DNA from 3 places in the Duganella sp. GW821-FHT01E12 genome. Region 2 is predicted to be linked to each of the others. Evidence: predicted binding sites of a transcription regulator. Region 2 holds the regulator's gene; each other region holds the start of a gene.

Region 1 (5,169 bases), on a different contig from region 2:
TGCAGCAGGTCGAGGCCGGAGTCGCCCGGCATGCGGATGTCGGACACCAGCACCTGCGGCGTCTCGAACTCCAGCGCGGCGATGGCGTCGCGCGCGTTGGCAAAACTCTTGGTGGCGAGGTTTTCCCGCGCCAGCGCTTTTTCCAGTACCCAGCGGATCGATTCGTCGTCGTCTACTATCCAGATTGGCTTCATGTGTTGTGTGTATCCCGCAATATGGATCGTCAATCAAGGGACTCGGCACCCGCCCCTGCTTGCCTGGGCTTATGGCAGCGGCAGCAGGATGCGGAAGTCCGTATATCCAGGCCGGCTCTCACACTCGATCACGCCCATGTGCTGCTGCACGAAGGTTTGCGCTAGGGTCAAGCCCAAGCCGCTGCCCCCTTCCCTGCCCGATACCAAGGGGTAGAAAATCCGGTCGCGGATCTGGGGTGCGATACCCGGTCCATTGTCGATGATATGCAAGTCTAATGCCAGCCCGTAGCGGACCTTGGCCAGCGTGACCTGACGCGCCACGCGCGTCTTGAAAACGATCTCCGCGTCGCCCGCCTCGATGCGGCCGGCGAGCGCCTGGGCGGCGTTGTGCGCGATGTTGAGCACGGTCTGGATCAGCTGCTCCTTGTCGCCGCGGAACTCGGGGATGGAGGCGTCGTAGTCGCGCAGGATGGTCAGGCCGGACGGGAACTCGGCCAGCATCAGGCTGCGCACGCGCTCGAGCACCTCGTGGATGTTGACGTCGCCGACAATGTGCGGCCGGCGGTGCGGCGCCAGCAGGCGGTCGACCAGCGTCTGCAGCCGGTCGGCCTCCTTGATGATGACCTGGGTGTACTCGCGCAGCTGGCCGGCATGCAGCGCCGGCAGTTCCATCTCCAGCAGCTGCGCGGCGCCGCGGATGCCGCCCAGCGGGTTCTTGATCTCGTGCGCCAGGTTGCGGATCAGCTCCTTGTTGACCTGGCTCTGGTCGAGGATGCGCTCCTCGCGGTCCAGCTTGAGGTGCTGCAGGTGCTCGCGCAGCTCGATCAGCACGTGGCCGGGCGGGTCTTCCAGCGCCGAGACGATGCTGTGCACATGCAGCGGATCGCGGCCGGCGCGCTCCAGCATCAGGTCCTGGCGCAGGTCGGAGAACTTGTGCTCGCGGGCCTGCGTGCAGATGTTGTCGAGCTCGCAGGGATTGAGGAACTGCGCGCTCAGCGTCTGGCGCGACAGCGCCTTGAGCGAGCTCTCCAGCAAATTCTCGGCGGCCGCGTTGGCGTAGACGAAGCGGCCTTCGGCGTCCAGCAGCACCACGGCCGAAGCCAGCAGCTCCAGGCCGGCCAGGGCCGGCGGCCGGTGCTTGCCGGCGTTGTGACTGATGGGGTTCAAACTGGTCATCGGATATTCGCGATCTCACGTTTTAAGGCTTCGATATTCTTTTCCGAGCGGCTGATGCTGTCGCGCATGCCGGCCACCCGGTCCAGGTATTTGGCGTAGTTGCGCTCGTCGCCGCGCCGTTCCGGCTCGCCGTTGTTGAACTCCTTGCGCAGCTCGGCCAGCTTTTGCGTCTCGCTTTTCAGCTCGTCCTCCAGGATGGCGCGGCGGTCGGCGTCGCGCGCGCGCTGCTCGGCGCTGTCGACGCGGGGAAAGTCGCCCGGCGTGCTGAGCGGCGCCGGCACGCTGCGCGCAGGCGTCCCCTGGCGGCGCGGCGGCGCCGGAATCACGGTGCCCGGCAAGTCCATGGACTTGCAATGGCTGCCGCGGTTGACGTCGGTGTACTCGATGCTGCCGCTGGGCGATACGCATTTGTAGATCTGCGCATGGGCCGCGCCGCAGCCCAGCAGCGCCAGCACTACACATCGTTTGAAACTAGTTGTCATTCGTAATCCGTGGGTGGAACTATCCATCCCGAATATACAACATCCAAAGAAAAACGCGGGGAAAGCGCCGCTCGCCCCGCGTTTTTTGCTTCATCACAGGCGCCGGCGTGGCCGGCGCGCTGCAATTACAGCGAGTAGTACATGTCGAACTCGGCAGGGTGAGTCGTCATGCGCATGCGCTGGACGTCCTGCATTTTCAGTTCGATGTAGGCGTCGATCATGGAGTCGCTGAACACGCCGCCACGGGTCAGGAACTCGCGGTCTTTGTTCAGTGCGTCCAGTGCCTCTTCCAGCGACGAGCACACGGTCGGGATCAGCGCGTCTTCTTCCGGCGGCAGGTGGTACAGATCTTTCGATGCTGCCTCGCCCGGGTGGATCTTGTTGGCGATACCGTCCAGGCCGGCCATCAGCAGCGCGGCGAAGCACAGGTAGACGTTGGCCAGTGGGTCCGGGAAGCGGGTTTCGATGCGGCGGCCCTTAGGATTGGCCACGTGCGGAATACGGATCGAGGCCGAGCGGTTGCGGGCCGAGTAGGCCAGCTTGACCGGTGCCTCGAAGCCTGGAACCAGACGCTTGTACGAGTTGGTGCCTGGGTTGGTGATCGCGTTCAGCGCCTTGGCGTGCTTGATGATGCCGCCGATGTAGAACAGCGCGGTGTCGGACAGGCCGGCATAGCCGTCGCCGGCGAACAGGTTGACGCCGTCTTTCCAGATCGACTGGTGCACGTGCATGCCGGAACCGTTGTCGCCAACGATAGGCTTAGGCATGAAGGTGGCGGTCTTGCCGTAGCTGTGGGCCACGTTCCAGACCACGTATTTCAGGTTCTGGGTCCAGTCGGCGCGCTCGACCAGGGTCGAGAACTTGGTGCCGATTTCGTTCTGGCCGGCGCCGGCCACTTCGTGGTGGTGCACTTCGACCGGGATGCCCAGCGATTCGAGGATCAGGCACATTTCCGAACGCATGTCCTGGAAGCTGTCCACTGGTGGCACTGGGAAGTAGCCGCCCTTGACGGTAGGACGGTGGCCGCTGTTGCCGCCTTCGATTTCCTTGTCGGTCGACCACGAGGCTTCGTCGGAATCGATCTTGACGAAGCAGCCGGACATGTCGATCTTCCAGCGCACGCTGTCGAAGATGAAGAACTCTGGCTCAGGGCCGAAGTAGGCGGTGTCGCCCATGCCGGACGATTTCAGGTAGGCTTCAGCGCGCTTGGCGATGGAGCGTGGATCGCGGTCGTAACCCTTGCCGTCCGACGGTTCGATCACGTCGCACTGCATGAACAGGGTGGTCTCTTCCATGAACGGGTCGATGTTCGCGGTGTTTGGATCTGGCAGCAGAATCATGTCCGAAGCTTCGATGCCTTTCCAGCCGGCGATCGAGGAACCGTCGAAGGCGTGGCCCGATTCGAACTTGTCGATGTCGAAGTGCGACACAGGCACGGTGACGTGCTGTTCTTTACCACGGGTGTCGGCGAAACGGAAATCAACGAATTTGACTTCGTTTTCCTGGACCATTTTCAGAACTTCTGCGGCTGTCATTGCCATGCGTATCTCCTAAAGGAATGTGGGGCTCGTGCGCTCTTGGTAAGCAGTATTCATGCCAGCCTAAAGTTCCGGGGCTTGTGTCGATAGCGTCTTTGAACTCGCCGGCAAATGAATCTAAAATTCACGGGCAAGCCCAGGTGACGCTATTTGAGGCAGCTCAATACCGCACCAACTCAGTGCATATTCGAGATTTTGCACCGTATCTGTGCATTTCGGGGAATTTCCTCAAAATTGCACGGCTTTGGTGCGTCCGCGTGTGGTGCACACGCAGGAAGCCTATAATAAACTCAAACTTATTTCTGGAACATGACATGAGCAAAATAGACGAGATTCTTGCGCTGGCGCGCAGCCGCAGCAAAGACTGGCCCTATGCCGGCGCCGTGACGCCGCAGGAAGCGTATGAACTGGTCAGCGCGGACAACGCGGTCAAGCTGGTCGACGTGCGCACCCATGCGGAGCGCGACTGGGTCGGCCGGGTGGCGATACCGGAGGCCCAACATGGTGCGGTCCAGTGGAACCTGTATCCGGGCGGGATCGCCAACCACGAGTTCATCGAGCAGTTGAATTCGGTGGCGCGCAAGGACCAGGTGATCCTGTTCCTGTGCCGCTCCGGCGTGCGCTCGCGCAGCGCGGCCAAGCTGGCCACCGAGCACGGCTACCAGCACTGCTACGACATCCTCGAGGGCTTCGAGGGCGAGAAGGACGAGCGCGGCCACCGCAAGAACATCAACGGCTGGTGCAAGGCCGACCTGCCCTGGATCGGCGCCTAGACCGCCACAGCCTCATCCGGAGCGGGCGCCGACTCGCCCATCAGGAACTGGATGCGCTTGCGCACGAACTGTATGTGGCTGCGCAAGCCGTACAAGCCGTCCGCGAACGATAGCGGGATCGACACCTGGTTGACCAAGTCTTCGATCTCGTTCAGGCGCAGCAGCTGGCGCTCGTAGACCTGCATGCGGATATCCTCCGGCGCCTCCTCCACCGCCTGCTCCACCGCGCGCAGCTGGCCGTACCAGCGGTACACGCGCGAACGGATGCGCCACACGTACAGCGGCGGCACCACCTTGGACAGCGGCAGCAACAACGCGCCCAGCGCCACCACCACCACCCACATGCGGTCGAGGAAATTGGCCAGCCAGAACGTCATGTAGCGTTGCAGCAGCGGCGGGCCGCTCTTGTAGTACTTGGCCGCCTCGGCGTCGACCGGAATCTCGGTGTACTTGGCCGACGGGAACTGGCCCTGCTGCGAGAACCAGCCCGCGCCGCTGTGGATGCTGGCGGCCGCCTGCACGAACAAATCCACCAGCGCCGGATGCAGGTCGTCGCGCGCCACCAGCGTGGCGGTCGGGGCGATCAGATTGTAGTCCTCGGCCGGGATGTCGCGGCCCAGGTCGACGATCCCCTGCGGCAGCACCACATGGCTCAGGAAGGGCAGCTTGCGCGCGTAGGCTTCCGCCTGGTTGAAGTTGAACAGCTTGATGCCCGGCGTCTGCAGCAGCATCTGGATCAGCGGCGCCTCCGGCGCGGAAGTGAACACCAGGCCGTCGATGCGGCCCTCCAGCAGCTCCACCGTGGCCGGCGTGTTGGCCAGCGAGAAGCGCTCCACCTCACCCTTCTCGACGCCGTTCAGTTCCAGCACCTGGCGGAACAGGCGCGGCGCGCCGGCGCCCTTGGGACCGTAGTTGATCTTCATGCCCCGCAGCTGGGTCAGCTGGGTGATGGGCGGCTTGCCCTTGGTCTCGCGCAGGAACAGCCACAGCGGCTCGACAAACAGGC
Region 2 (5,169 bases):
CGAGTACAGCAACAAGACCGACCTGGTCAAACTGTTCTCCAAGGCCAAGGTGCGCCGCCTCGAAGCGGGCCGCCTCAGCGACGAGGTCAACGGCGAGTTCATCTCCTACGACAGCCGCAAGGAACAGTTCGCCGTGAAGAACACCGTCACCGGCGAGAGCAAGCCGGGCGCCGGCCGCGGCACCATGGTGATCCAGCCGACCATCCGCCCGGCCGCGCCGGCCACCGCGCCTGCAAGCACGCCGGCCGCGTCCACGCCGCCGGCCACGGAGAAGTGAGCATGGAACCATCCTGCGGTAGCACCCTGATCGTACGCGGCCTGCAAAAGACCTACGGCAAGCGCCAGGTCGTGCATGACGTCTCGCTGCAGGTCGAATGCGGCGAAGTGGTGGGCCTGCTCGGCCCCAACGGCGCCGGCAAGACCACCTCGTTCTACATGATCGTCGGCCTGGTGCCGTCGGACGCCGGCAGCATCGACATCAGCGGCACCGACATCTCCTCGCTGCCCATCCACCGCCGCGCCTCGCTCGGCTTGTCCTACCTGCCGCAGGAAGCGTCGGTGTTCCGCAAGCTGACGGTGGAAGAAAATATCCGCGCCGTCCTCGAAATCCAGAAAGTGGACGGCAAGCCTTTATCCAAGGCTGCCATTGATGAACGGCTCAATACCCTGCTGGCCGATTTGCAGATCGAAAAGCTGCGCGAGAACCAGGCGCTGTCGCTCTCGGGCGGCGAGCGCCGCCGCGTGGAGATCGCGCGCGCACTGGCGACCAACCCGCGCTTCGTGCTGCTCGACGAACCATTCGCCGGGGTCGACCCGATCGCCGTGATTGAGATCCAGCGCATCGTGCGCTTCCTCAAGGAACGCGGCATCGGCGTCCTCATTACCGATCACAATGTGCGCGAGACGCTGGGCATCTGCGACCGCGCATATATCATCAACCAGGGCACGGTATTGGCTTCAGGCCGGCCAGACGACATCATCGCCAACGAATCGGTGCGTCGCGTGTATCTGGGTGAACACTTCCGTATGTAAAACCCATGAAACAGTCTTTGCAACTGCGCACGTCGCAGCACCTCGCGCTGACGCCTCAGCTGCAGCAGTCGATCCGGCTGCTGCAACTGTCGACGCTGGAGCTGCATCAGGAACTGGAACAGCTGCTGACCGATAATCCGCTGCTGGAGCGCCTCGACGACCCGCTGGACCGCTCGCTGCGGCTGCTGTCGGACGGCGCCATCAGCCAACAAGCCCCGGTCGGCGACGCGCCGCCCGAAGGCCCGCCCAACGCCCAGGAAGCCCCTGCCGCCGACGCCGACAACTACGACGGCCCGGCCGCCGACACCGAAAGCACCAGCAGCGACGCCGACGTCGACTGGAGCGACGCCGGCCGCAGCAAGGCGCCCGACGACGAGGATTCGCGCCCGCAACTGGAGGCCAGCCACTGCACGCTGCGCGAGCACCTGATGGAGCAGATGCGCGTGACGGTGCTGGAGATGCGCGACCGCGCGCTGGTCGAGCTGATCATCGACGCGCTGGACGAGAACGGCTACCTGGAGGAATCGCTGGACGAGATCCACGCCCGCCTGCCGGAGGAGCTGGAGGTGGACCTCGACGAGCTGCGCACCGCCTTGTCGCTGCTGCAAAGCTTCGACCCGATGGGCGTGGGCGCGCGCAACGCGTCCGAATGCCTGGCGCTGCAGATCAAGCGCCTGCCGGGCATACCGATGGTGACGCGGCGCATGGCGCTGGCCATCGTGGAAAATCATTTGACCTGGTTCGCCCAGCGCGACTTCAACAAATTGAAGAAGGCGTTGGTGTGCGACGACGAGGATTTGCGCGAAGCACAAACCGTCATCCGCCAGTGTAATCCGCATCCGGGCTCGGCGTTCGCGTCGGACGTGTCGGACTACGTGGTGCCGGACGTGATCGTCAAAAAAGCGCGCAACGGCTGGCAGGTCAGCCTCAACAACGACGTCATGCCGCGCCTGCGCGTGAACGCCATGTACGCCAACCTGCTCAAGCAGGGAAAAGGCGAGGGCGCGATGGGCGCGCAGCTGCAGGAAGCGAAGTGGCTGATCAAGAATATGCGCCAGCGTTTCGACACGATTTTGCGCGTCGCACAAGCGATAGTAGAACGACAAAAGAACTTTTTCTCCCATGGCGCGGTTGCCATGCGCCCCCTTGTGCTTCGCGAAATTGCTGATACACTGGGTCTACACGAGAGCACTATTTCTCGCGTAACAACTCAAAAATATATGCTGACCCCGCATGGCATGTTTGAGTTGAAATATTTCTTTGGTAGCCATGTCGCCACCGAAGCGGGGGGGGAAGCAAGTTCGACGGCGATACGCGCACTCATTGTGCAATTGACAGGAGCAGAAGACCCGAAAAATCCTTTATCCGACAGTAAGATTGCGGACATGCTGGGAGAACAAGGCATGGTGATTGCGCGACGAACTGTTGCCAAATATCGCGAAGCGTTGAAGATCCCGCCAGTCAGTCTCCGCAAGTCTTTGTAGTTCCTTGGTTCCTGCGCGCCCGGTAGCAATGGGCCCCGCACTAACCGTAAGAAGCGACATCATCTTTAGGAGTGTGTATGAATCTCACCATCAGTGGACATCATCTCGAAGTGACCTCGGCCATCCGTGAATACGTGCAGAGCAAGCTGGAACGCGTCACCCGCCACTTTGATCAAGTGATTGATATTGCTGTCATCCTGACTGTAGATAACCTTAAAGAGAAAGAGAAACGCCAGAAGGCTGAAATCAACCTGCGCATGTCGGGCAAGACCGTCTACGTGGAAAGCCTGTCCCAGGACCTGTACGCCGCCATCGACACCTTGGTCGACAAGCTGGATCGGCAGGTCATGAAGTACAAAGCCAAGGTCCAAGAGCACGGCCACGATGCGATCAAGCATCTCCCGGATAGCTACGAACCCGCTGCCGCCGCCCTATAACAACGGCCTCGGCACCATCAAACTAAGGGCGCACTGGCGCCCTTTTTTGCGCCCGCATAGAATAGGGTTTTCACCACTATCCTGCGACCTCATGAGCGAATACGTCCACACCAGCGTCAGCAACGGAACCGGCTACATCACGCTGGACCGGCCCAAGGCCTTGAACTCTTTATCGCTGGCGATGGTGCGCGATATCACGCAGGCGCTGATGGCGTGGCGCGACGACAGCGGCATCGCGGCCGTCGTCATCCGCAGCAGCAGCGAGAAGGCCTTCTGCGCCGGCGGCGACATCCGCTTCTTCTACGACGCCGGCCGCGCCACGCCGCAGGGCGGCAGCGCGCTGGTGGAGGATTTCTTCACCGAGGAGTACGCGCTCAACCACCTGATCCATTTTTATCCCAAGCCCTACATCGCGCTGATGGACGGCGTGGTCATGGGCGGCGGCATGGGCGTGGCGCAGGGCGGCCCCGATTGCCGCGTGCGCATCGTCACCGAGCGGACCAAGATGGCCATGCCGGAAGTGAACATCGGCCTGTTCCCGGACGTGGGCGGCAGCTACTTCCTGTCGCGCGCGCCGGGCAAGCTGGGCTGCTATCTGGGCGTGACCGGCGTGACCATCGGCGCGGCCGACGCGCTGCACGCGGGCCTGGCCGACCACTTCGTGCCGGGCAGTGAGATGGCGGCGCTGTCGGCCCTGCTTGACGCGACGCCGGGCGCCGGCTTGCGGGCCGCCATCGCCGCCTTCGCCGCGCCGTTCAAGGACGCGGCGGGCGACAGCAAGCTGGCCGCCGAACGCGCCGCCATCGACCGCCACTTCGGCGCCGGCTCGGTGCCGGCCATCGTCGCCTCGCTCAAGACGGACGACAGCGCCTTCGCGCAAAAAACGCTGCAGGTGATGGCCACGCGCTCGCCGCTGATGATGTGCGTGACCCACGAGCTCATCGAGCGCGGCGCCGCGCTGGACGTCGCCGGCTGTCTGCGCATGGAGCGCACGCTGGTGCGCCACAACTTCGAGGACGGCGAAGTGATCGAAGGCGTGCGCGCGCTGGTCATCGACAAGGACAACGCGCCGCAGTGGAAGCCGGCGTCGCTGGACGAGGTGGACGCCGCCATGGTGCGGCGTTTCTTCGAGCCGGTGTGGCCCGACTACGCCCACCCGCTGCGCCACCTGGACTGAGCGCCGATGACCGTCGAACTGGACCGACTCGATATCCAGATATTGAACCTGCTGCAGGAGGATGCGGCGATCCCGCTGCGGCGCATCGCCGAGCAGGTGCACGCGTCCGCCGCCACCTGCCAGCGCCGCATCGCCCAGCTGCGCGCCAGCGGCGTGCTGGTCAAGGAGGTGGCGCTGGTGGACCGCGTGCGCGCCGGCCGTCCGCTGACCGCCTTCGTCACGGTGCAGCTGGAGCAGCAGAACACCTCGCTGCTGAAGATGTTCGAATCGCTGATGCGCGAGGAGGCCGACGTCATGGCCTGCTACGAGGTGGCGGGCGAGTTCGACTTCATGCTGGTGGTGACGGCGGTGTCGATGGAAGCGTTCCAGGCGTTCACACGGCGCGTGTTCACGTCGAATAACAACGTCAGCAACTACAAGAGTTTGCTGGCCATGAACTGCGCCAAGTTCGAGACCAAAGTGCCTTTGTGAAGATAGAATAATTCTTGCACCGGAGCGGGCGATTTTGCAATTTTGTCTCACGGCCGCTGGGTATGATGGGCCTTCCCAATTCAGGAGGACCGCATCATGATCGACCATGTTTCCATCGGCACCCGCGCACTCCCGCGCGCCACGGATTTCTATACAGCCTGCTTCGCGCCGCTGGGCTATACCTTGCAGCACAGCGACGCCACGCAGGTGATCTACGGCGCAGACGGCGTCTGGAGTTTCTGCCTGTACCCGTCGGCAGGCGAGGGCGCGCTGGCCGGCGACCGCAGCCATGTCGCGGTCACGGCGCCCAGCCAGCAGGCTGCGCGGGAATTCTTCGACGCGGCGATGGGATCGGGCGCGACCGCACTGCGCGAGCCCGGCCCGAGGCCGGACATCAACGAGCGCTATTTCGGCACCATGATCAAAGACCCGGACGGCCACACCATCGAAGTGGTGCACTGGAGCCGATGACCAGGACTACTGCTCGCGGTGGCGCAGGATGACGCGTTCGGATTGCTGGAAGTAGGCCGCCAGCTGCTCGGCCATGTAGACCGAGCGGTGCTGGCCG
Region 3 (5,169 bases), on a different contig from region 2:
GGCTCCATCGCCAGCGCGCGGGCGATGCCGACGCGCTGCTTCATGCCTCCCGAGATCTCGTGCGGACGCTTGGACTCCGCCGCCGTCAACCCGACCAGCGCCAGGGCCTGCAAGGTGCGCTCGCGCAGCTGGCTGCGCGTTTCGGTCTTGCCGAACACGCGCTCCACGCCGAGGTGTATGTTCTCGTAGCAGGTCAGCCAGGGCAGCAACGAATGGTTCTGGAACACCACCGAGCGCTCCGGCGACGGCCCGGCGATCTCGCGGTTGGCGCACAACAGCACGCCGTCGGTGGGCTTGAGCAGGCCGGCGATCAGGTTCAGCAAGGTCGACTTGCCGCAGCCCGAGTGGCCGATCAGCGTGATGAACTCTCCCTTGCGCACCGTCAGGTCGATCTCGCGCAGCGCGTGGAATACGCCCTTCCGGGTGTGGAACACCATCTCCACGCCTTCGATATCGATGAATTTTGGCTCGTCCATGATCGCGCTCCTTTAGTTGGATACTTGTTCGTAGGTGAAGGCGCGGGCCAGCGCCATCAGCGCCTGCTCCAGCAGCAGCCCGACCACGCCGATGGCGACGATGGCGATGATGATGTGCGGGACATTGAGGTTGTTCCACTCGTCCCACACCCAGAAGCCGATGCCCACGCCGCCGGTCAGCATCTCGGCCGCGACGATCACCAGCCACGCGGTGCCGATCGACAGCCGCACGCCGGTCAGGATGTAGGGCAGCGCGGACGGCAGCAGGATCTTGGTCAGCACCTTCCACTCCGTCAGGTTGAGCACCCGCGCCACGTTCATGTAATCCTGCGGCACGCGCTGCACGCCGACGGCGGTGTTGATGATCATCGGCCAGATCGAGCAGATGAAGATCGACCAGATGGCGGCCGGGTTGGCGGACTTGAACACCAGCAGGCCGATAGGCAGCCAGGCCAGCGGCGACACCGGCTTGAGCAAACTGATGATCGGCCCGAACATGCTGCCGACGAACTGCACGCGGCCGATCAAAAAGCCCAGCGGGATGCCGACCAGCGCCGCCAGCCCGAAGCCCACCGCCACGCGCTGCAGCGACGCGAGCACGTTCCAGCCTATGCCCTGGTCGTTCGGGCTTTTGCTGTAGAACGGATCGGAGAACAGCTTGACCGCTTCCTGCAGGGTCACCAGCGGCGTGGGGAAGCTGCTGTTCTTGATGGTGATGATCTGCCAGACCAGCACCAGCAGCGCGGCGCCCAGCAACGGCGCGACGATCTTCATCGCGGTGGCGGACACTTTCTGCCGCGTGCGCGCCGCAGTGTTGGCCGCCAGCGGACGGCGGGGACGGCGTACCGCGGCCGGCGCCGGTGCGGCTGCCGGTACTGGTGCGGCGCTTTCAGGTTGGAGCATGGCGTTCATGGCATTCCCTCATCAGGCTTTGATCTTGAACGAGGCGGCGAACGCTTTCGGGTTCTTGCCGTCCCACACGGAACCATCCATCATCTTCGACGTGCGCAGCGGGCTTTTCGGCACCGGTGTCTTGGTCATCGCCGCGGCGTCCTTGTACAAATCGATCTGGTTGACCGAGGTGGCCACGGCCAGGTAGTCCGGATCGTCCTTCAGCAGGCCCCAGCGGCGGTGCTGCGTCATGAACCACATGCCGTCCGACAGATACGGGAAGTTAACCGCGCCGTCGTTGTAGAACTTCATGTAGTTCTGGTCGTCCCAGGTCTTGCCCAGGCCATTCTGGTAGCGGCCCATGATGCGCTGGTCGATCGCATCCTTGCTGGTGTTGACGTAGGATTTGTCGGCGATCACCTCGGCCATCTTGTTCTTGTTGGCCAGCGAGGCATCGATCCATTTGCCGGCGTCCAGGATGGCGGCCATCATCGCGCGGCAGGTGTTCGGATATTTTTTCGCGAATTCCAGCGTCGAGCCGAGCACCTTCTCCGGGTGGTCCTTCCAGATGTCCTGGGTGGTGGTGGCGGTGATGCCCACGCCGTCCATGATGGCGCGGTGGCCCCACGGCTCGCCCACGCAGAAGCCGTCCATGTTCCCGACCCGCATATTGGCCACCATCTGCGGCGGCGGCACGGTGATGACCTTGGCGTCCTTCATCGGGTTGATGCCGTTGGCGGCCAGCCAGTAGTACAGCCACATCGCGTGGGTGCCGGTCGGGAAGGTCTGGGCGAAGGTGTATTCGCGCTTGTCGGTCTGCATCAGCTTGGCCAGCGACGAGCCGTCGATGGCGCCCTTGTCGGCCAGCTTCTTCGACAGCGTGATGGCCTGGCCGTTGTTGTTCAGGCCCATGAGCACCGCCATGTCCTTCTTCTGGCCGCCGATGCCCATCTGCACGCCGTACAGCAGGCCATACAGCACATGGGCCGCGTCGAGGTCGCCGTTGGCCAGCTTGTCGCGCACGCCGGCCCAGGAGGCCTCCTTGCTCAGCACGAACTTGACGCCGTACTTCTTGTCGAAGCCCAGCACCGAGGCCATCACCACCGACGCGCAGTCGGTCAGCGGAATGAAGCCGATCTTGATTTCTTCCTTCTCCGGCTTGTCCGAACCCGCCGCCCACACCCCACCCGTTGCCAATCCCAACATGCTTCCCCCCGCTACAAGACCTGCGCCATGAATGATTTGCCGACGCTTGGTGTTCACAACGTTCGCATCGGATGGCAGGTCGTTCCCTGCTCGTGGCTTTTTTTCGTATTCCATCGCAAATCCCTCAAGTAGTCAGCAGAACAAAACGGCAAAAAAAAAGTCTACCCAGCGTGAACGGATTCACGTGTGTAGACGTCGTTGTCTGGTGGACCTCACCGCCGTTGGCGAGGTACATCAAGCGCATCGTTGCGCTTGCTTACAGGCTATGCAATGTCCATGCCAGCAAGTTTGCAGAGGAAAGAGCGGGGAATCGGGAGGATGGCGGCGCTGTGTGATGGCGCAGAAAACGCACCGCGATTGCGCGGTGCATCATTTTGGACGGGCGTCAGCCCAATAGATCTTCGACGTCGATGATGCGCTGGGCCACCTCGGACAGCTTGAGGTTCTTGCTCATGGCCATGTTGCGCAGCTTTTGGTAGGCCTGCTCTTCGCTGAAACGTTGGCGCTCCATCAACAGGCCCTTGGCGCGTTCGATGATCTTGCGCTCGGCCAGCTTGCTCTTGGTGTCGGACAGTTCGTCCAGCAGCTTCTGCTCGCGTTTGAAGCGCGCCAGCGCCACCTGCAGCACCGGCTTGATGCGGTCGCTCTGCAGGCCGGCCACGATATAGGCCGACACGCCGGCCGCCATGGCGGCCTCCATGCTCTCGGTGTCGTCGCTCTCGGTGAACATGACGATGGGGCGGCGCTCGTCGCGGGTGGCGATGACGATGTGTTCCAGCACGTCGCGCGCATCGGATTCGGCGTCGACGATGATCATGTCCGGCTGCAGCTGGGCGATGCGCTCGGGCAGGTACATATCGGGCGGCAGCGAGGCGACGATGTCGTAGCCCGCCTCCAGCAGGCCGATGCGCAGCGCGCGGGCCCGCTCGGCCTGCGCGCGCAGCGCTTCGTCATCCTCGTCGCCGGCGTGGATGATGGTGTTGACGACCACGATACGTAAATGTTTCATGGTCGTCATGCGGAGTATGGAAGAGAGTTCATGGCCTTACTGCAAGCAAGAATCAATCCATTCTACGGCACAAAGCAGCCTCTCCGCCAGCGGCAACGAAGATCAGCTCAGTTCCGCCTCGTACACCCCCAGGCGCTTGGCCACGCGCGGCGCCAGCTCGTGGGCGGCTGCGACGGTCATCTCCAGGTCGTGCAGCTTGCCGTCCTTCAGGCCGTAGACCCAGCCGTGCACCGTGACGTTCTGGCCGCGGTCCCACGCGTCCTGCACGATGGTGGTCTGGCAGACGTTGGACACCTGTTCGACCACGTTGAGCTCGCACATGCGTTCCGCGCGCAGCTTGCTGGTCAGCACATCGCCCAGGTAGCGCTCGTGCTTCTGGTGCACGTCCTGCACGTGGCGCAGCCAGTTGTCGGCCAGGCCGACGCGGGTGCCCGTCATCGCCGCGTGCACGCCCTTGCAGCCGTAGTGGCCGACGATGATCACGTGCTTGACCTTCAACACGTCGATGGCGAACTGCAGCACCGACAGCGCGTTCAGGTCCGAGTGCACCACCACGTTGGCGATGTTGCGGTGGACGAAGACGTCGCCAGGCGCCAAGCCCAGCAGCTCGTTCGCCGGCACCCGGCTGTCCGAGCAGCCTATCCACAGGTATTCCGGCGAGGCTTGCTGCGCCAGGCGGTTGAAGAAGTCGGGATCGCGCTCGACCTCCGATTCGGCCCAGCGGCGGTTGTTGTCCAGCAGGTTGCTCAACGGGGAATTGCTGGTGTCCAGATCACTCATGATGCTCCTCTCGTACATAAGAAGACCGCCGGTCCACCCGAAAAGGTGGCGCGGCGGCCCGATATTACCAAGACTGCGTGACGTCGCAGTTACTCAACTCGCTTACTCAAAAAAATCCTTCACCTTGTCGCGCCAGGTCTTGCTTTGCGGGCTGTGCTTGGCGCCGCCCTCGGTGGTGAGCTTTTCGAAATCGCGCAGCATGTCCTTTTGCTTCTCGGTCAGCTTGACCGGGGTCTCGACCGCCACGTGGCAGAACAGGTCGCCAGCGAAGCCGGAACGCACGCCCTTGATGCCCTTGCCCTTGAGGCGGAAGGTCTTGCCCGACTGGGTGCCTTCGGGGATCGTGAACGACACTTTACCAGACAATGTCGGCACCTCGATGTCGCCGCCCAGCGCCGCCTTGGCGAAGGAGATCGGCATCTCGCAATGCAGGTCGTCGCCCTCGCGCTGGAACACCGAGTGCGGCTTGATGTGGATCTCCACATACAGATCGCCCGACGGCCCGCCGTTGGTGCCCGGCTCGCCGTTGCCGGACGAGCGGATGCGCATGCCGTTGTCGATGCCGACCGGGATCTTCACCTCCAGCGTCTTGTTGCGCTTGATGCGGCCCTGGCCCGAGCATGCCGCGCATGGCTCGGGAATGATCTTGCCGGTGCCGTGGCACTTCGGGCAGGTCTGCTGGATGCTGAAGAAGCCCTGCTGCATGCGCACCTGGCCGTGGCCGGCGCAGGTCGAGCACGTGACCGGCGACGTGCCGGGCTTGGCGCCCGAGCCGTGGCAGGTGTCGCACTTGTCCCAGGACGGCAC

The links. The regulator sigma-54, encoded in region 2, starts transcription at its own class of promoters, with help from an activator protein. The targets are predictions, from matches to a motif close to TGGCANGNAANCTGCTTT.
Region 1: glnA (type I glutamate--ammonia ligase) is a predicted target of sigma-54. The motif match lies at 3,434-3,451, and genes of this name have one in related genera.
Region 3: AC07WS_RS24715 (CmpA/NrtA family ABC transporter substrate-binding protein) is a predicted target of sigma-54. The motif match lies at 2,838-2,855, and genes of this name have one in related genera.

What each region holds. Positions count from the first base shown of each region.
Region 1 covers NZ_JBWKWR010000005.1:109,056-114,224, forward strand. The annotation lists gene ntrC (nitrogen regulation protein NR(I)) at 1-194, opposite strand, end outside; gene glnL (nitrogen regulation protein NR(II)) at 264-1,370, opposite strand; gene AC07WS_RS16225 (DUF4124 domain-containing protein) at 1,367-1,852, opposite strand; gene glnA (type I glutamate--ammonia ligase) at 1,978-3,393, opposite strand; gene AC07WS_RS16235 (rhodanese-like domain-containing protein) at 3,705-4,163, shown strand; gene AC07WS_RS16240 (TAXI family TRAP transporter solute-binding subunit) at 4,160-5,169, opposite strand, start outside.
Region 2 covers NZ_JBWKWR010000001.1:999,674-1,004,842, forward strand. The annotation lists gene lptA (lipopolysaccharide transport periplasmic protein LptA) at 1-277, shown strand, start outside; gene lptB (LPS export ABC transporter ATP-binding protein) at 280-1,032, shown strand; gene AC07WS_RS04315 (RNA polymerase factor sigma-54) at 1,038-2,516, shown strand; gene hpf (ribosome hibernation-promoting factor, HPF/YfiA family) at 2,594-2,953, shown strand; gene AC07WS_RS04325 (enoyl-CoA hydratase/isomerase family protein) at 3,045-4,130, shown strand; gene AC07WS_RS04330 (Lrp/AsnC family transcriptional regulator) at 4,137-4,601, shown strand; gene AC07WS_RS04335 (VOC family protein) at 4,698-5,072, shown strand; gene rapZ (RNase adapter RapZ) at 5,079-5,169, opposite strand, start outside.
Region 3 covers NZ_JBWKWR010000011.1:55,665-60,833, reverse strand. The annotation lists gene AC07WS_RS24725 (ABC transporter ATP-binding protein) at 1-476, opposite strand, end outside; gene ntrB (nitrate ABC transporter permease) at 489-1,388, opposite strand; gene AC07WS_RS24715 (CmpA/NrtA family ABC transporter substrate-binding protein) at 1,401-2,573, opposite strand; gene AC07WS_RS24710 (ANTAR domain-containing response regulator) at 2,959-3,582, opposite strand; gene can (carbonate dehydratase) at 3,685-4,362, opposite strand; gene dnaJ (molecular chaperone DnaJ) at 4,465-5,169, opposite strand, start outside.